3 regions of the Pseudoalteromonas sp. BZA4 genome follow, and region 2 is predicted to be linked to each of the others. Evidence: predicted binding sites of a transcription regulator. Region 2 holds the regulator's gene; each other region holds the start of a gene.
What was found. Region 2 encodes sigma-54, which starts transcription at its own class of promoters, with help from an activator protein. Its sites were predicted from a motif close to GTTGGCACGNNNNTNGNNT; they were not measured.
Positions count from the first base shown of each region.

Region 1: the regulator sigma-54 is predicted to act here: its motif matches at 3,639-3,657, upstream of ABMY41_RS18380 (LiaF domain-containing protein).
Region 3: the regulator sigma-54 is predicted to act here: its motif matches at 3,179-3,197, upstream of fliE (flagellar hook-basal body complex protein FliE).

Region 1 is NZ_JBECOT010000063.1:10,459-15,469, reverse strand. It holds gene ABMY41_RS18405 (NADP-binding protein) at 1-10, opposite strand, end outside; gene ABMY41_RS18400 (methyl-accepting chemotaxis protein) at 124-2,148, shown strand; gene ABMY41_RS18395 (hypothetical protein) at 2,133-2,342, opposite strand; gene ABMY41_RS18390 (YqaE/Pmp3 family membrane protein) at 2,596-2,754, opposite strand; gene ABMY41_RS18385 (BON domain-containing protein) at 2,812-3,378, opposite strand; gene ABMY41_RS18380 (LiaF domain-containing protein) at 3,707-4,366, shown strand; gene ABMY41_RS18375 (hypothetical protein) at 4,734-5,011, shown strand, end outside.
Region 2 is NZ_JBECOT010000015.1:56,969-61,979, reverse strand. It holds gene lptC (LPS export ABC transporter periplasmic protein LptC) at 1-198, shown strand, start outside; gene lptA (lipopolysaccharide transport periplasmic protein LptA) at 188-709, shown strand; gene lptB (LPS export ABC transporter ATP-binding protein) at 706-1,431, shown strand; gene ABMY41_RS08705 (RNA polymerase factor sigma-54) at 1,539-3,035, shown strand; gene hpf (ribosome hibernation promoting factor) at 3,063-3,350, shown strand; gene ptsN (PTS IIA-like nitrogen regulatory protein PtsN) at 3,354-3,806, shown strand; gene rapZ (RNase adapter RapZ) at 3,807-4,652, shown strand; gene ABMY41_RS08685 (HPr family phosphocarrier protein) at 4,666-4,938, shown strand.
Region 3 is NZ_JBECOT010000029.1:5,329-10,339, forward strand. It holds gene ABMY41_RS12790 (DNA-3-methyladenine glycosylase I) at 1-425, opposite strand, end outside; gene ABMY41_RS12795 (ATP-binding protein) at 553-1,665, shown strand; gene ABMY41_RS12800 (sigma-54 dependent transcriptional regulator) at 1,662-3,065, shown strand; gene fliE (flagellar hook-basal body complex protein FliE) at 3,236-3,568, shown strand; gene fliF (flagellar basal-body MS-ring/collar protein FliF) at 3,589-5,011, shown strand, end outside.

The sequences.
Region 1 (5,011 bases), on a different contig from region 2:
CATTACTCATTTATCCAACAACCTCATAGTATTTATTATTAACGTTCGCTTAACGGTGTAGCGATTTGGGTGCAAATATGATTAGATAGATAACTCTACCCGATAATAAAAACACGTGCACCTATGTTAAATAACCTCTCTTTACGTAAAAAAATATTACTACTCATCGGCGGGACGATAAGTGTACTACTAATCATCGCGTCTAGTTTTTTTGTTAGCCATATTGCTGATCTATCGCGCCAAGCTATTCAACGCGAAGCCGACAGCTATTTACAGAGTGAGCGACTTTCAATGCAAGGTTACTTTGCCAAATACGGTAAAGTGGTTCAAACCTTCATTACAAATCCGCATTTAGTGAATTGGTTCGACAATTGGACTGAACGTGATCAAAGTCTTGATAACCAACCAGGATACGACAGCATTAATCAAGATTTTGTGCGTATCAGTGGCAACGATGACAACATCTTATCTGCCTTCTTTGCATCTGCAACAACAGGTGAGTACTTCAAAGAAAATGAACGAACCACTCATTATAACGGCCAACCTTACTACGCTTACAAACGTGGTTGGTGGCAAGATGCCTTAAAAATCAACAAACTCTATGTAGGCCCAATCTCTGTGGACTTAACCACAGGTAATGCCTCTGCAGTTGTACAACAGCCTGTTTATAAACAAAACAAACTAATAGGTTTCGGTGGTGTTGATTTACAGCTAAACAACATTAACGACATGGTTGAAGAAATTCGCTTTAATGGCCAAGGCTTTGGTTTCTTACTTGATGGCAATCAAAAGGTTGTGCACTTATCCAAGCGCACTGGCCACAAGCTATCTGTGACTGACGAAGGTCCGAATGGCAAGGAAGGCTTAGATGCCCTCGAAAAGCAATTTAGCGACACATCAGGCTTTAGCGAATTAAACCGCGCGATGAAAAGCCAAAAAGATGGCAGCAGCTTTGTTACTTTCAAAGGCGAGCAATATTACGTTGTATACAACCGCCTTGAGCTAGAAACCCCTTACCTTGATTGGTACGTGGGTATTTTAATTCCAACAAGTATGATTGATGAGCCAGTAAATGATGCAGTGATGACAACCACAACCTCAGTGATCATCATTCTTGCGATTATCATTGCGATGATCTTCTGGGCCACGCAAATGATCACCAAGCCGCTGACTAAGCTAACTTACATCATGCGTGATATCGCATCAGGTGATGGCGATTTAACGCAGAAAATCGAAATCAAGAGTAATGATGAAGTGGGTCAACTTGCTCATCACATGAACACTTTTATCGATAAGCTACGTGCAATGATGCTAAATACGGCTGCGCAGGCCGAACAACTTAGCCAAGCTGCGAGCCAGTTGAAAATTGTATCGCAAAAAACCAACGATGAAATTCAGCAAGAGAAGCAACAAGTTGACAGTGTGAGTGCGGCTGTAACCGAAATGGCGTCTACAGTGATGGAAATCTCGCGCAATGCTCAGCACACCAATAATGCTGCTGAAGAAGTACAAACCATCACCGTTGACGGTACGAAACGCTCTACTCAAGCTCAGTCAGTCATGACCGCTCTTGCAAGCCATATTGGTGAAGCGTCTAAAGTGGTTGCGGGTCTTGAGCAAGAAAGTGGCAATATCGGCGCGGTGGTTGATGTTATCAACTCAATAGCGGAGCAAACCAACTTACTCGCACTAAACGCGGCGATAGAAGCAGCCCGTGCTGGCGAGCAAGGTCGAGGCTTCGCTGTTGTTGCTGATGAAGTTCGTTCACTGGCAAGCAGAACGCAAGAATCAACAGATGATATTCGCAATATGGTCAGCCGCTTACAGCAAATTGCCCAACAAGCGTCGACTATGATGCAACAAGGTCAAGAGCGTGCTGAAGGCTCAGTTGAGCAAACACAAATTGTATTGCAAGCTCTACAAGACATCGCCCAATCTGTGACAAATGTGCAAGATCAAAGTCATCAAATTGCGACGTCGACAGAGCAGCAAACTGTGGTTGCAGAAGATATCAACAATAGCTTGGCAGCAATTAATCACTTAGTGAATAGCACTGCGGATCATGCCCATGAATTGGCGGATGAAGCACGTGATTTGAATGAGTTAGCTGCGTCTTTAAATGAGACGGTGAATCAATTTAAGTTATAAAGATAAATTGCTGAAGTAGTTAAAAACCCGATGTCACCTGAAGATGACATCGGGTTTTTATCGTCAGCCTTCCCTGTTAGTCGTGGCGCAACCGCTTTCGCGTGTTCCATAAATTCGTGCCACTGTTGCTTGTTCCATAAAGCAACTCCTTTGTTGGTCAATCCTTGTGTTGGTTGCGTTTGTACTTGTTCCATATAGTCTCCTCCTTACGCTAGCTTCATCCTGTTTGGCTCCTGCCTAAGCTTATTCCTTGCTATCATCTCCATTCACTTTATCCATAAAGCGTTGCCATTGTGCGCTACTCCATAACGCCTTGTTACTTCCTTGTTGTCCTTTGTGCGTAGTTACATTATCCATACTGTAAACTCCTTGCGGTTTATCGTCCGTTACTCCTACAGCAACTCCTTGCTGTGCTCCATTACCCATCCTTGTAGATTAATGCGGTGATTATCGCTTAGCGATGATATACACAGCATGAATCAAACCTGGAATGTACCCTAATAAGGTTAAAAGAATATTAATCCAGAACTGCGCACCTAAACCTACCTGTAAAAATACGCCGAGAGGTGGAATTAAAACCGATAAAATAATACGTATTAAATCCATGACTCACTCCTTGAAAAAGATAAGCCCAGCCAAAGCTGGGCTATATTGGGCTTGCTATTATTCAGCAACAATCGTTAATTCATCGATTACTTTGCGAACATCTTCAGCATTTTCAGCAATGCTAACCGCTAATTGCTTTTCTGCATCAGACTCAACAGTACCTTTTAGTGTTACTACACCCATGTCGGTATCAACATCGATGTCTGTACCACCTACTTCTGAGTTAAATAAATAACGTGTCGTGATTACAGTACTGATTTTTGCGTCGGTTAAGTCGCTTTCTGCTGAATCAGCTTTGTCTGATTTCATGTGCTTAGCTTTCATGTTTTTAACAACAGTTAGTTTGTTATCAACAGAGCTAACACCGTCTAGGCTAAGAACTAGCTCTTCAGCAAGCTCTTTATCTAATTCGCTATCAACTTTACCTGTAAGTACAACTTTGCCATTCGTTACATCAGTGTTGATGTCAAAGTTGTTAAGGTTTGTGTTCATAAGAAGCACAGTTTCTGCCTTACCATCAATCCAAGCATCTTTACTTTCATTTTCCCAGCTGCTTGCCTGAGCTGACATGCTAGTTGCACCAATTACTAAAGCGGCAATCATAGATTTGTTAAAAGTGTTCATAATCTTTCTCCTTTTGATTAAAGACACATTTACTAATGCGACTATAATGCCAACTATTTACTTGTTTATTTTCAGCAAGTTAAACACTTATTCAGCGACTATTTATATTCATTTAGGTAAAGATTTACAAGCTGCTCGGTAAGAAGTTCACGATGTTGCAAAAATAGCCACTTAGTTGCTGATTTTATTAATCTGTGGTTAATTTAACGAAGTTGTTTATTAGCAAAAAACACAAACCATTGATTTATATAAAAATAAACTTTGGCCTAAGCCTTGCTTCGTAATTAATAACTAAAAATCACCTTTAAAATCACAACAGGGAACTACCATGGCCGTTAAACTTGAAGATCGCCCAATCGATCAAGTAAGAGAAGAAGTCATTGATCAACTCATTTATAACTACAGTCATGCTGTTATTTCAGCTGAAGCATTCGAACGCCGCCTAGACCAAGCAATGGCAGCCACCAGCAACGAAGTACTGGTTGAACTGGTTGCTGATTTAGATCTGAAGGCGGATATTGACTACAAATCGCATAAGCATGCGCAATTTAAACCTCACTACAGCCACAGCAGCGACAACGAAAGCCTGCAGCTTAGGAGTATTTTGGGTTCAAATGAGCGCAGCGGCCAATGGGTAGTACCAAAAGAAATTCACCTAACAAACTGCTTAGGTTCAATCGAACTCGACTTTAGCGAAGCAATTTTCCAACATCAGCACGTCACCATTTACGTGAACTGTATTTTAGGTAACGACGAAATCTACGTACCAGAACATGTAAATGTGGTATCTAAATTATTTAGCGTGATTGGCAGCGTAGAGAATAAATCAGTTGCCTTAAATAAAGGCCAAGGCCCAACCATCACAATTGAAGGTAATGTATGGCTAGGCTCAGTCGAGATTTCAGTTAAACGTACCATGAAAGAAAAGTTCATCAGCTTTGCCAACAGCCTAAAAGCCAGCTGGAAAGAAATGAATAAGGTGCAGTAAAGTTGCGAGATATTGTAGGCGCGATTTTATATCGCACAATATGCCTTTATTCACAAAGAGATTATGAGACGCTTTGCTTTAGAGGAAGTATCTTTTGGTTTCCTCATTCTCTTCTCATTCACTTCTCTTTGTGCAAATATTTTCGCGCGAAATAAATTTCACGTCTACATCAACCGTAGGCGTCACGCTTGCTTGGCGCGTCGAACATACAAACCATTTCATCAACCTATACCTGACCAACAAACAACACAATTCGGCTCAAAACTGACAGCTGAAAGCTGATGGCTCACTAAACTTCACACCCACATCAAAGAAATTTAATCGCACAAAGAGACCAAGAGGCGCTGCGCTTTAGAGGAAGTAAAAAATGATCTTGTGGTTTACTCATTCTCTTCTCATTCACTTCTCTTTGTGCAAAAAGATCTTTGGTAATATTCACAATGAGACCAAGAGGCGCTGCGCTTTAGAGGAAACAAAAAGCATTATTATTACTTCCTCATTCTCTTCTCATTTTCTTCTCTTTGTGAATATATTTTCGCGCGAAATAAATTTCACGCCTACATCAACCGTAGGCGTCACGCTTGCTTGGCGCGTCGAACATACAACACCACTTCATCAACCTATACCTGACCAACAAACAACACA
Region 2 (5,011 bases):
ACCCACAACGGCATGATTGAAGATATAAAAGCAGAAAACATTAATGTCGACATTGATAAAATGACCATGTTTTCTAAGCAACCTGTGACACTAACAGGACCGAATTTAAAGATTACCGGAAAAGGCTTAAAAGCCGATTTAAAAACCGAAATTGTTGAGTTAACTAACCATACACGAACCATATACTATGACCAATAAACTGAAGAAATTACTCCTGATCCCAAGCTTATTGATTGCCTTTTCGGGCGCAGCTGCCGAGCAAACTGGCGCTCAAATTAGCATTAGCTCAGATCGCCAAGTAGGTAAACTAAAAGATGGCGTTGGCATATTTGAAGGTAACGTAGAGATCGTGCATGGTAATCGTCGTATTACCGCAGAGCGCCTTGAAGCACACGGCGGTGATACCGAAGGTACAGTAGAGTTGATTATTGCCACAGGTAAGCCTGCTTACTTCGAAGAAAAGCAAGCTGATGGCACCGTGATGAGCGCCAGCGCCGAAGAAGTACGTTATGATGTTGCAAAACGCTTCTTAACCTTAAATGGTGAAGCTGAAGTTACTCAAGCAGGTCAAAAAGTAACAGCAAAAAGCATTACCTATGATATGGCACAGCAGCTGATCAGTGCTGAAAAAGACGAAAACTCAACAGATCGTGTACACACTATTTTAGTGCCTGTTGAAAATAAAAAAGATAATAAAGGCCAACCATGAGCACATTAAAAGCAGAGCTTTTAGCTAAAAGCTACAAAGGCCGCCAAGTGGTTAAAAATGTCGGTCTTGAAGTTGAAGCTGGCAGTATTGTTGGCTTGCTTGGCCCTAATGGCGCAGGTAAAACAACGACCTTCTATATGATTGTAGGCCTAGTACCTAGCGACAAAGGTAAAATCAGTATTGATGATAACGATATCACCCTTTTACCAATGCATAGCCGTGCGCGTTTGGGTATTGGCTATCTGCCACAAGAATCGTCAATTTTTCGAAAGTTGACGGTTTACCAAAACTTGATGGCCATTTTAGAAACTCGTAAAGATCTAAATAAAACCACCCGCGAAGAAACACTCAATAGCTTACTCGATGAGTTTAGTATTCAACATATTCGTGACAGCCAAGGTATGGCGCTGTCAGGTGGTGAGCGACGCCGTGTAGAAATTGCTCGCGCATTAGCCGCTAATCCTAAATTTATCCTTTTAGATGAGCCTTTTGCTGGTGTTGATCCAATTTCAGTGTTAGATATAAAGAAAATTATTGAGCACCTAAAAAATCGTGGTATCGGTGTACTAATTACTGACCATAATGTTCGAGAAACCCTTGATGTTTGTGAAAAAGCCTACATTGTTTCTCATGGGGAGCTAATTGCATCAGGCACACCTGAGCACGTATTAGCAGACCAAACTGTACGCGATGTATATCTAGGCGAGCAATTCAGGCTGTAACCATTACGCCAGCGACTAGAGCATCTGCTAGACTTATAACAATGACAATAAATCGATAACTGTGTTTATACAGTTATCGATAACTTAAAAAGGATTGTTAGGGATACATGAGGCAATCATTACAGCTGCGCATGGGCCAGCAACTTACAATGACTCCACAACTGCAACAAGCGATTCGTTTGTTGCAGCTCAGTACATTGGATCTCCAGCAAGAAATTCAAGAAGCGCTTGATAGTAATCCCCTGCTTGAAGTGGAAGAAGCGGATTACAATGAAGAAAGCACCGGCAAGAATGAGCAAAAAGCGGAGCCTGACGATGTGCAAGTCAGCGCGTCTGCCGAAGAAGCACCTAGCGAGTACGAGCAAGAAAGTAGTGATGCTCTCAATAAAGACACCGTAAGCGATGACTTAGCAATGGACGTCACGTGGGATGAGTACATGAGTGCCGCCCCTTCAACATCGTCAGGGCCAATGCCTGAAGATGAATCTATCTATCAGGGAGCATCAACCGAAACCCTTCATGAATACCTAATGTGGCAATTACAGCTCACGCCATTTAGCCCTACTGATGAAGCGATTGCTGTGGCAATTGTAGAAGCTATCGATGACTCAGGTATTTTAACGGTAAGCTGTGAAGATATAGTCGAAAGCTTTAATCAAAATAACGATGAAGAAGAAATCGAACTTGATGAAGTCGAAGCGGTCTTAAAAAGAATTCAGTTATTTGATCCTGTGGGTATTGGCGCACGCAGTTTACAAGAATGTCTGTGCATTCAGTTACGCCAATTCGATGCTAATACGCCATATTTAGCTGAAACTAAAATGGTTTTATCTGAGCATATCGAATTATTAGCGAGTCGCGACTATCGAACTTTGATGAAAAAGACTAAGCTTAAAGAAAACGAGCTTAAAGAAGTGATGACGCTCATCCACAGCTTAAATCCTAAGCCTGCGGATAGCATAGTGCGCGAAGAGTCTGAGTACGTCATACCTGATGTATCAGTAAAAAAAGTAAAAGGTCGCTGGGTAGTCGAGTTAAACCCAGACTGTATGCCAAAGATTAGAGTGAATAGCCAATATGCGGCGATGTCTCGCTCTGTTAAATCAAGTAGCGACAGCCAATTTATTCGCTCTCACTTACAAGAAGCTAAGTGGTTTATTAAAAGCTTAGAAAGCCGTAACGATACGCTATTAAAAGTGACCAACTGTATCGTTCAACAACAACAAGCTTTCTTTGAGCATGGCCCTGAAGCAATGAAGCCGATGGTGCTAAATGATGTTGCTGAAATGGTCGAAATGCATGAATCGACGATTTCACGGGTAACAACGCAAAAATATATGCATACCCCACGGGGTATTTTTGAGTTGAAATATTTCTTCTCAAGCCATGTCAGCACCGAAAATGGTGGTGAGTGTTCTTCTACAGCAATACGCGCTTTAATCAAGAAGTTAGTCGCTGCAGAAAACTCAGCTAAACCATTGAGTGATAGCAAAATTGCAGATATATTGGCCGAGCAAGGAATTAAAGTAGCTAGACGTACAATTGCAAAATATCGTGAGTCTCTAGCAATACCTCCGTCTAATCAGCGTAAGAGTCTGATTTAGACGTTTTACATAGAAGGAAAAATGCTTATGCAACTAAATTTAACTGGTCGTCATGTAGAAATCACAGATTCATTAAGAGACTATGTAAACACCAAGTTTGCGAAACTAGAAAGGCATTTTGACCATATTAATAATGTTCATGTCATTCTAGATGTAGAAAAATTAAGCCAAAAAGCAGAAGCAACTTTACATGTAAACGGAGGCGAATTGTTCGCTTCTACAGAACATCAAGATATGTACGCAGCCATTGACTCACTGATCGATAAACTTGATCGCCAAGTCATTAAACACAAAGAGAAATTAGCTCGACATTAAATTATGAAACTAAGTTCACTTACTAACCAGGACTGCAGCAAAGCTGCGGTCCTTTTTAATAGCAAAAAAAGAATTCTTGAATATATCAGCGAACTGGCCCACCAGCAGCTTCCTCATTTATCGCAACAAGATATCCTAGATGCTTTACTCAACCGAGAAAAACTAGGTAGCACCGGCATTGGCCGAGGTATTGCTATTCCACATGGCCGAATGAGCGGCGCAGATGAGCCTCATGCATTTGTGATAGTGAGTGAATCCCCTATTAATTTTGATGCAATTGATAATCGTCCAGTTGATATTTTTGTGGCACTCATCGTACCAGATGGTGACTGTCAGCTTCACCTAAAGACCTTATCAACAATTGCTGATAGACTTAAAGATAAAGAGTTTTGTAAACAGCTGCGTAGTGCTACTACCGATCAGCAACTGTTTCAGGTCATATCAGCAGAGGCATAAATGGAATTAATAATTATCAGCGGTCGCTCAGGCTCAGGTAAATCGGTCGCTTTACGAGTACTTGAAGACTTAGGCTATTATTGCGTTGATAATATTCCGGTTAATTTACTGCCTTCGCTCGTACGCAGTGTGTCTGATAACTACGATAAAATAGCGGTCAGCATCGACGTGCGTAACTTACCGAAAGAGCAGCAAGAATTTAATGATATTCTTGAGTACCTGCCAGGTTTCGCAAACCCAACACTGTTCTATTTAGACAGTGATGACCAAACTCTGATCAAGCGCTTTTCAGAAACACGCCGCTTGCATCCACTATCTATTGATTCTTTGCCGCTTGATCTGGCCATTAAACAAGAAAAAATCCTGCTTGATGTGTTGATCACTCGCGCTGACTTTATGATTGATACCACGGATCTAAGTGTTCATCAGTTAGCAGAATCAATTCGCGAAAAGATTTTAGGTAAAAAAGATAAAAAGCTAATTATTACCTTTATGTCGTTTGGCTTTAAGCATGGTATTCCAAAAGAAGCGGACTACGTTTTTGACGCACGCTTTTTACCTAACCCACACTGGGAACCTGATTTAAAGCCACTAACAGGCCTTGACCAACCAGTCAAAGATTACCTAGCTAGTCACAACATAGTGCAAAAATTTACGTGGCAAATACAAACCTTTGTGCAAACTTGGTTACCGCACTTAGAGCGCAATAACCGCAGTTATCTGACTATTGCTATTGGCTGTACCGGTGGCCAACATCGCTCTGTTTACTTAGCGCAAACAATTGGTGAGAGCTTTTCTAAAACTCATGCTAATGTAAAAATTCGCCACCGCGAACAAGACATTTAATTAGGCACCAACAATGCACGCTGAAGATACCTTTTTAATTCAAAACAAACTTGGCTTACATGCTCGTGCTGCTACTGTTTTAGCGCAATTAGCACTGCAATTTGATGCCAAAATTACGCTTTATCAAGATGATAAAGAAGCTGAAGGCGACAGCGTGTTAGCATTAATGCTACTTGAAAGTAGTCAGGGTAAAGAAGTTCGCGTTGTGTGCGAAGGCCCTGACGCCGATGCAGCATTAACGGCAATCGGCGAATTAATTGCACAACGCTTCCACGAGCAAGAATAGCATTTGCTAAGACTTCAGGGTTTACGGTAAACTTAATTCGGATATTTAAAATTCCCTTTAAATATCCTACTTT
Region 3 (5,011 bases), on a different contig from region 2:
GGGTAATCCTCTAAATTATCAAGATCGTTTACCAATGGTTTGCCACCAACAAACTGCCATTGGTAATTTGAGAAACTGCCAAACTCTTTTTGAATCTCAATAAACCGTTGCGCGTTATTGATAGTGGCGGCGATTTTAGCGCGATTACGAATAATACCTTCAAACTGCATTAACCTTTCGACGTCGTCTTCGGTCATTTTGGCAACCTCTTCGACAACAAAGTTTTTGAAGGCACTGCGATAGCCATCACGCTTTTTAAGTATGGTATACCAGCTCAGTCCCGCTTGTGCTGACTCTAAGGTTATAAATTCAAATAGGCGGTGATCATCATACAATGGCACCCCCCATTCTTGGTCATGATAGGCCATATAATCTTCTTTGCCGGTATCGAGCCATGGGCAACGACAATGGTGTTCTTTTTGCATTATTTCCTCGCGATTGTCATTTTTTTGTCAGTGTTGTTTTGTCTTTAATTTATTGAAATAAAACAAAAATAAATTTGGTACGGATTGTGCATCTAGCTAGGTAGACACGATTTTTTGAGTATCGATTATGGCCTTAGCAAATGTCCTAAAACCACAATTTATCACAGCCAAACAATATAACCCATGCTTACAACAAGAAGAGTATGTGGGTGAATTGAGTGAGCTGCGCCAACAAGCCAGTTGGTTAGGTCATTTGGTTGATACCATGCCTGCGGGTGTGGTGGTTTTAGATGGCCGAGGGATGATCGCAAAAGCCAATCAAATTGCCATTGATATGCTAGGTGAACCCCTTGAAGGTGAAAAGTGGTTTAGCGTTATTCAACGCTCATTTCGACCACAGCAAGATGATGGACATGAAGTATCACTTAAAGATGGGCGATTAATTAAGCTTGATATTACTGCGCTTGCTCCAGAGCCAGGACAGTTAATTTTAATGACAGATTTAACTGAAACCAGGCGCTTACAAAAGCGAGTTGCACATATGCAGCGCTTAAGTGCGCTTGGCAAAATGGTTGCTTCGCTAGCTCATCAGGTCAGAACACCGTTATCAGCGGCCATGTTGTATGCCGCAAATTTAGGCTCAAAGCGATTGCCAGAAAGCTCGCGTGGCAACTTTCATACGAAGTTAATGTCGCGTTTAAAAGATTTAGAAACTCAAGTGAACGATATGCTGTTATTTGCCAAAAGTGGTGAGCAACAAGTGGTCGAAAGCGTTTCAATGCAGCAGCTACTTAATGAAGTAAAAGCAGGTGCTGATGCTATGGTTGCACAAAATAACAGTGAACTAAGCGTGAACTTGCCTGAGCCAGATATTGAAATTGTGGGTAATAAAACGGCTCTGGCGAGTGCTATTCAAAACCTGATCCACAACAGTATTCAAATTATTGGCTCTGAGGCTGTGGTAACCCTGAGTGCCGAACGTGACGAAACTAGCGAAAACTGTGTTCGCATTAGTGTCAGTGATAATGGCCCAGGTGTTGATTTACGTCATGCCAACAAATTATTCGAACCTTTTTACACTACCAAAAGTCAAGGCACGGGGCTTGGACTTGCTGTTGTAAGTTCAGTCGCCAATGCGCACCAAGGACGGGTTGAAGTGGCTAATAATGCTCATGGGGGAGCATGTTTTAGTTTGATCTTGCCAATTAGTGCAGAACCAATGTCAGCGGAGGCAAAATGAATACTAACTCTATTTTAGTCGTTGAAGACGATGCAGGCTTACGAGAAGCACTGATCGATACCCTTGAAATGTCGGGTATTGATTGCGTTGCTGCAGATAGCGCTGAACAAGCGATGATCTTGCTTAAGCAAAATAGCTATTCATTGGTTGTTAGTGATGTGCAAATGGGCGCCATGAGTGGCCTTGACCTATTACGTAGCATTAAACTTAATTATCCTGAGCTGCCCGTATTAATGATGACAGCCTATGCGACCATTGATGATGCTGTAGAAGCAATGCGTTTAGGCGCGATTGATTACATGGCAAAGCCGTTTGCTCCAGAAGTACTCCTTAATATGGTGAGTCGTTATTTGCCTGAAAAGGAAAAAGAAACCGATGGCCCAATTGTTGCCGATCCATCAAGTATTAAGCTATTAGAGCTCGCGAGCAAAGTTGCCCGCTCAGATGCCAGTGTCATGGTACTCGGCCCAAGTGGCTCGGGTAAAGAAGTGTTGGCTCGTTTTATCCACGATAAATCAAATCGTAGCGATGCCCCCTTTGTGGCTATTAACTGCGCTGCTATTCCTGAAAACATGCTTGAAGCAACCTTATTCGGTTACGAAAAAGGGGCGTTTACTGGCGCGATTCAAGCTTGCCCGGGTAAATTTGAGCAAGCTCAAGGTGGTACCATCTTACTTGATGAAATCACTGAGATGGATTTAGGCTTGCAAGCTAAATTACTGCGTGTACTTCAAGAGCGCGAAGTAGAGCGCTTAGGCGGTCGTAAAACCATAGAGCTTGATGTTCGCGTTCTAGCTACAAGTAACCGAGATTTGAAAGAAGCAGTGAGCGAAAATCTATTTAGAGAAGATTTATATTATCGCTTAAATGTATTCCCGCTAATGTGGAAACCATTAGCCGAGCGTCCTGGCGACATTATTGTATTGGCTGAGCATTTAATAGAGCGTCATTGCCTGAAAAGTAAAGAGCCTATAGCTCAACTAAGTGAGGGTGCGAAACAAAAGCTGCTATCGCATGCTTGGCCAGGTAACGTACGAGAGCTTGATAACGTTATTCAACGGGCATTGATATTATGTGATGGTAATAGTATTCATCAAGATGATGTCTTTATTGAAGAGTTGCTTACTGTTGATATCAAGCCAGTCGCTACACCGCCACACAACGCACCCGTATATCAAGAACAGCCTGTTGAAGTTAATTTAGATACCGTGCCACAAGTGAGTGAGCAAGGTAATTACAAAGACGAGCTGAAAGACAAAGAGCATCGTATTATTTTAGAAACCTTAGCGCGTTGTAACGGTAAGCGTAAAGAGGTTGCAGAAACCTTAGGTATTAGTCCGCGCACATTACGTTATAAACTGGCGCAAATGCGAGACTTGGGTATCGCCTTACCTGCATAAACTCCTTCCAAAAAGTTACTCAAACAAGCTCACATTTTTGTGAGCTTGTTTGCTGTCAAAACTCTGACATGCAAAATAAATATTTCAAGTTATTGAATTTGTTGATTTTATATTGTGGCACGGTTTGTGCTTTGCTAGTGAGTAAGTAAACTGCATTGTCAGAGAGTATTATGAAAGTTCAAAACAGCGCATTATTTCAAGAAATGCAAGCTATGGCTTCAGAAGTAGGCCGTAGTAACTCAATTAATAATTTACCAACACAAACTCAGCCAACATCGTCGGCACAGTTTGGTGATTTACTTACCAATGCACTTGATACAGTGAATGGCTTACAACAAGATGCTAAGCAAAAAGTAACAGCAATGGAAATGGGCGACCGCAGTGTTTCTTTAGCTGACGTAATGATTGCTTCGCAAAAATCATCAGTCGCTTTTGAAGCTACGGTGCAAGTTCGAAATAAACTTGTTGAAGCTTATAAAGAAATCATGAACATGCCTGTGTAACTAGGTAGTGGAGAATTATTGTGGCGCAATCTAATCAATCAACTGATCTAGCCTTAGCAGGCGGCGGTATCGATTCAACCGATACTGATGATCAACAAGAGCAAAAGTCAGGCTACCTAAGTGCCTTAAATGGTGTAGATGTTTTACGCCAGGTTACTTTAGTGATCGCTTTGGCAATCTGTTTGGCTATCGCAATTTTTATTATTATTTGGGCTCGTCAACCAGATATGCGTCCGCTTGGCAAAATGCCAACGGAAGAGCTTATTCAAACGCTGGACTTTTTAGACGCTCAAAAGATTGATTACGAACTTGATGGTAACGTCATCTCTGTTGAAGAAGGTGAATACCAAAACATTAAATTATTGATGGCTCGTGAAGGCCTAGAGCAAGCGCCAAGCTCAGGTACTGACATCATCATGCAAGACATGGGGTTTGGTGTTAGCCAGCGCCTTGAACGTGAACGTTTAAAACATGGTCGTGAGCAACAGCTTGCACGTACCATCGAAGAGCTAAAAAACGTTACTCGCGCCAAAGTACTTTTAGCTATTCCAAAAGAAAACGTATTTGCTCGTCGTGAAAAACAACCTTCAGCGACGGTAGTGCTTACCTTAAAACGCGGTCGTACACTTGACGGTGAAGAAGTTGACTCAGTAGTTGATATTGTTGCCTCAGCAGTCCAAGGGTTATCGCCAGAGCGTGTTACTGTTACCGATCAAAATGGTCGCTTACTTAATTCAGGTTCACAAAACTCACTTGCTGCTCGCTCTCGTAAAGAGTATGAGATTGAACGTAAGCGTGAAGAAGAGTACTTAAATAAAATCGATAGCATCCTTATTCCAGTTGTAGGATTAGGTAACTATACCGCGCAAGTCGATTTAAACATGGACTTTAGTGCAGTCGAAGAAACACAAAAACGTTATAACCCAGACTTACCTGCTGTGCGCAGTGAAACCACGTTCGAAGAAAACAACATCGGTGGTCTTGCAGTGGGCATTCCTGGTGCGCTAACGAATCAGCCGCCAGTTAACTCTAATATTCCAGAAATTGCAGGCCAAGGTGGAGCAGGCTCAGCAACGAACCCAAGTCGTTCGCATAAAGAAGCAACACGTAACTATGAGCTTGATACAACAATTTCGCATAAGCGTCAGCAAACCGGTGTTATTCGTCGTATCAGTGTTTCAGTTGCCGTTGATTATGTACCGCAGGTGGGTGAAAATGGTGAAACAACCATGGTTCCTCGCTCTGTAGAAGCATTGTCAAATATTCGTCGTTTATTACAAGGCGGTGTTGGTTTTGATATGCAGCGTGGTGATGCGCTTGAGGTTGTTACAGTGCCATTTGTTCGTGAAGATGCTGGTGAAGCGATTGAAGTTCCACTTTGGGAGCAAGATTGGTTCATGAAGATGCTACGCTTAGCATTAGGTGCACTGGTTATTATCGTAC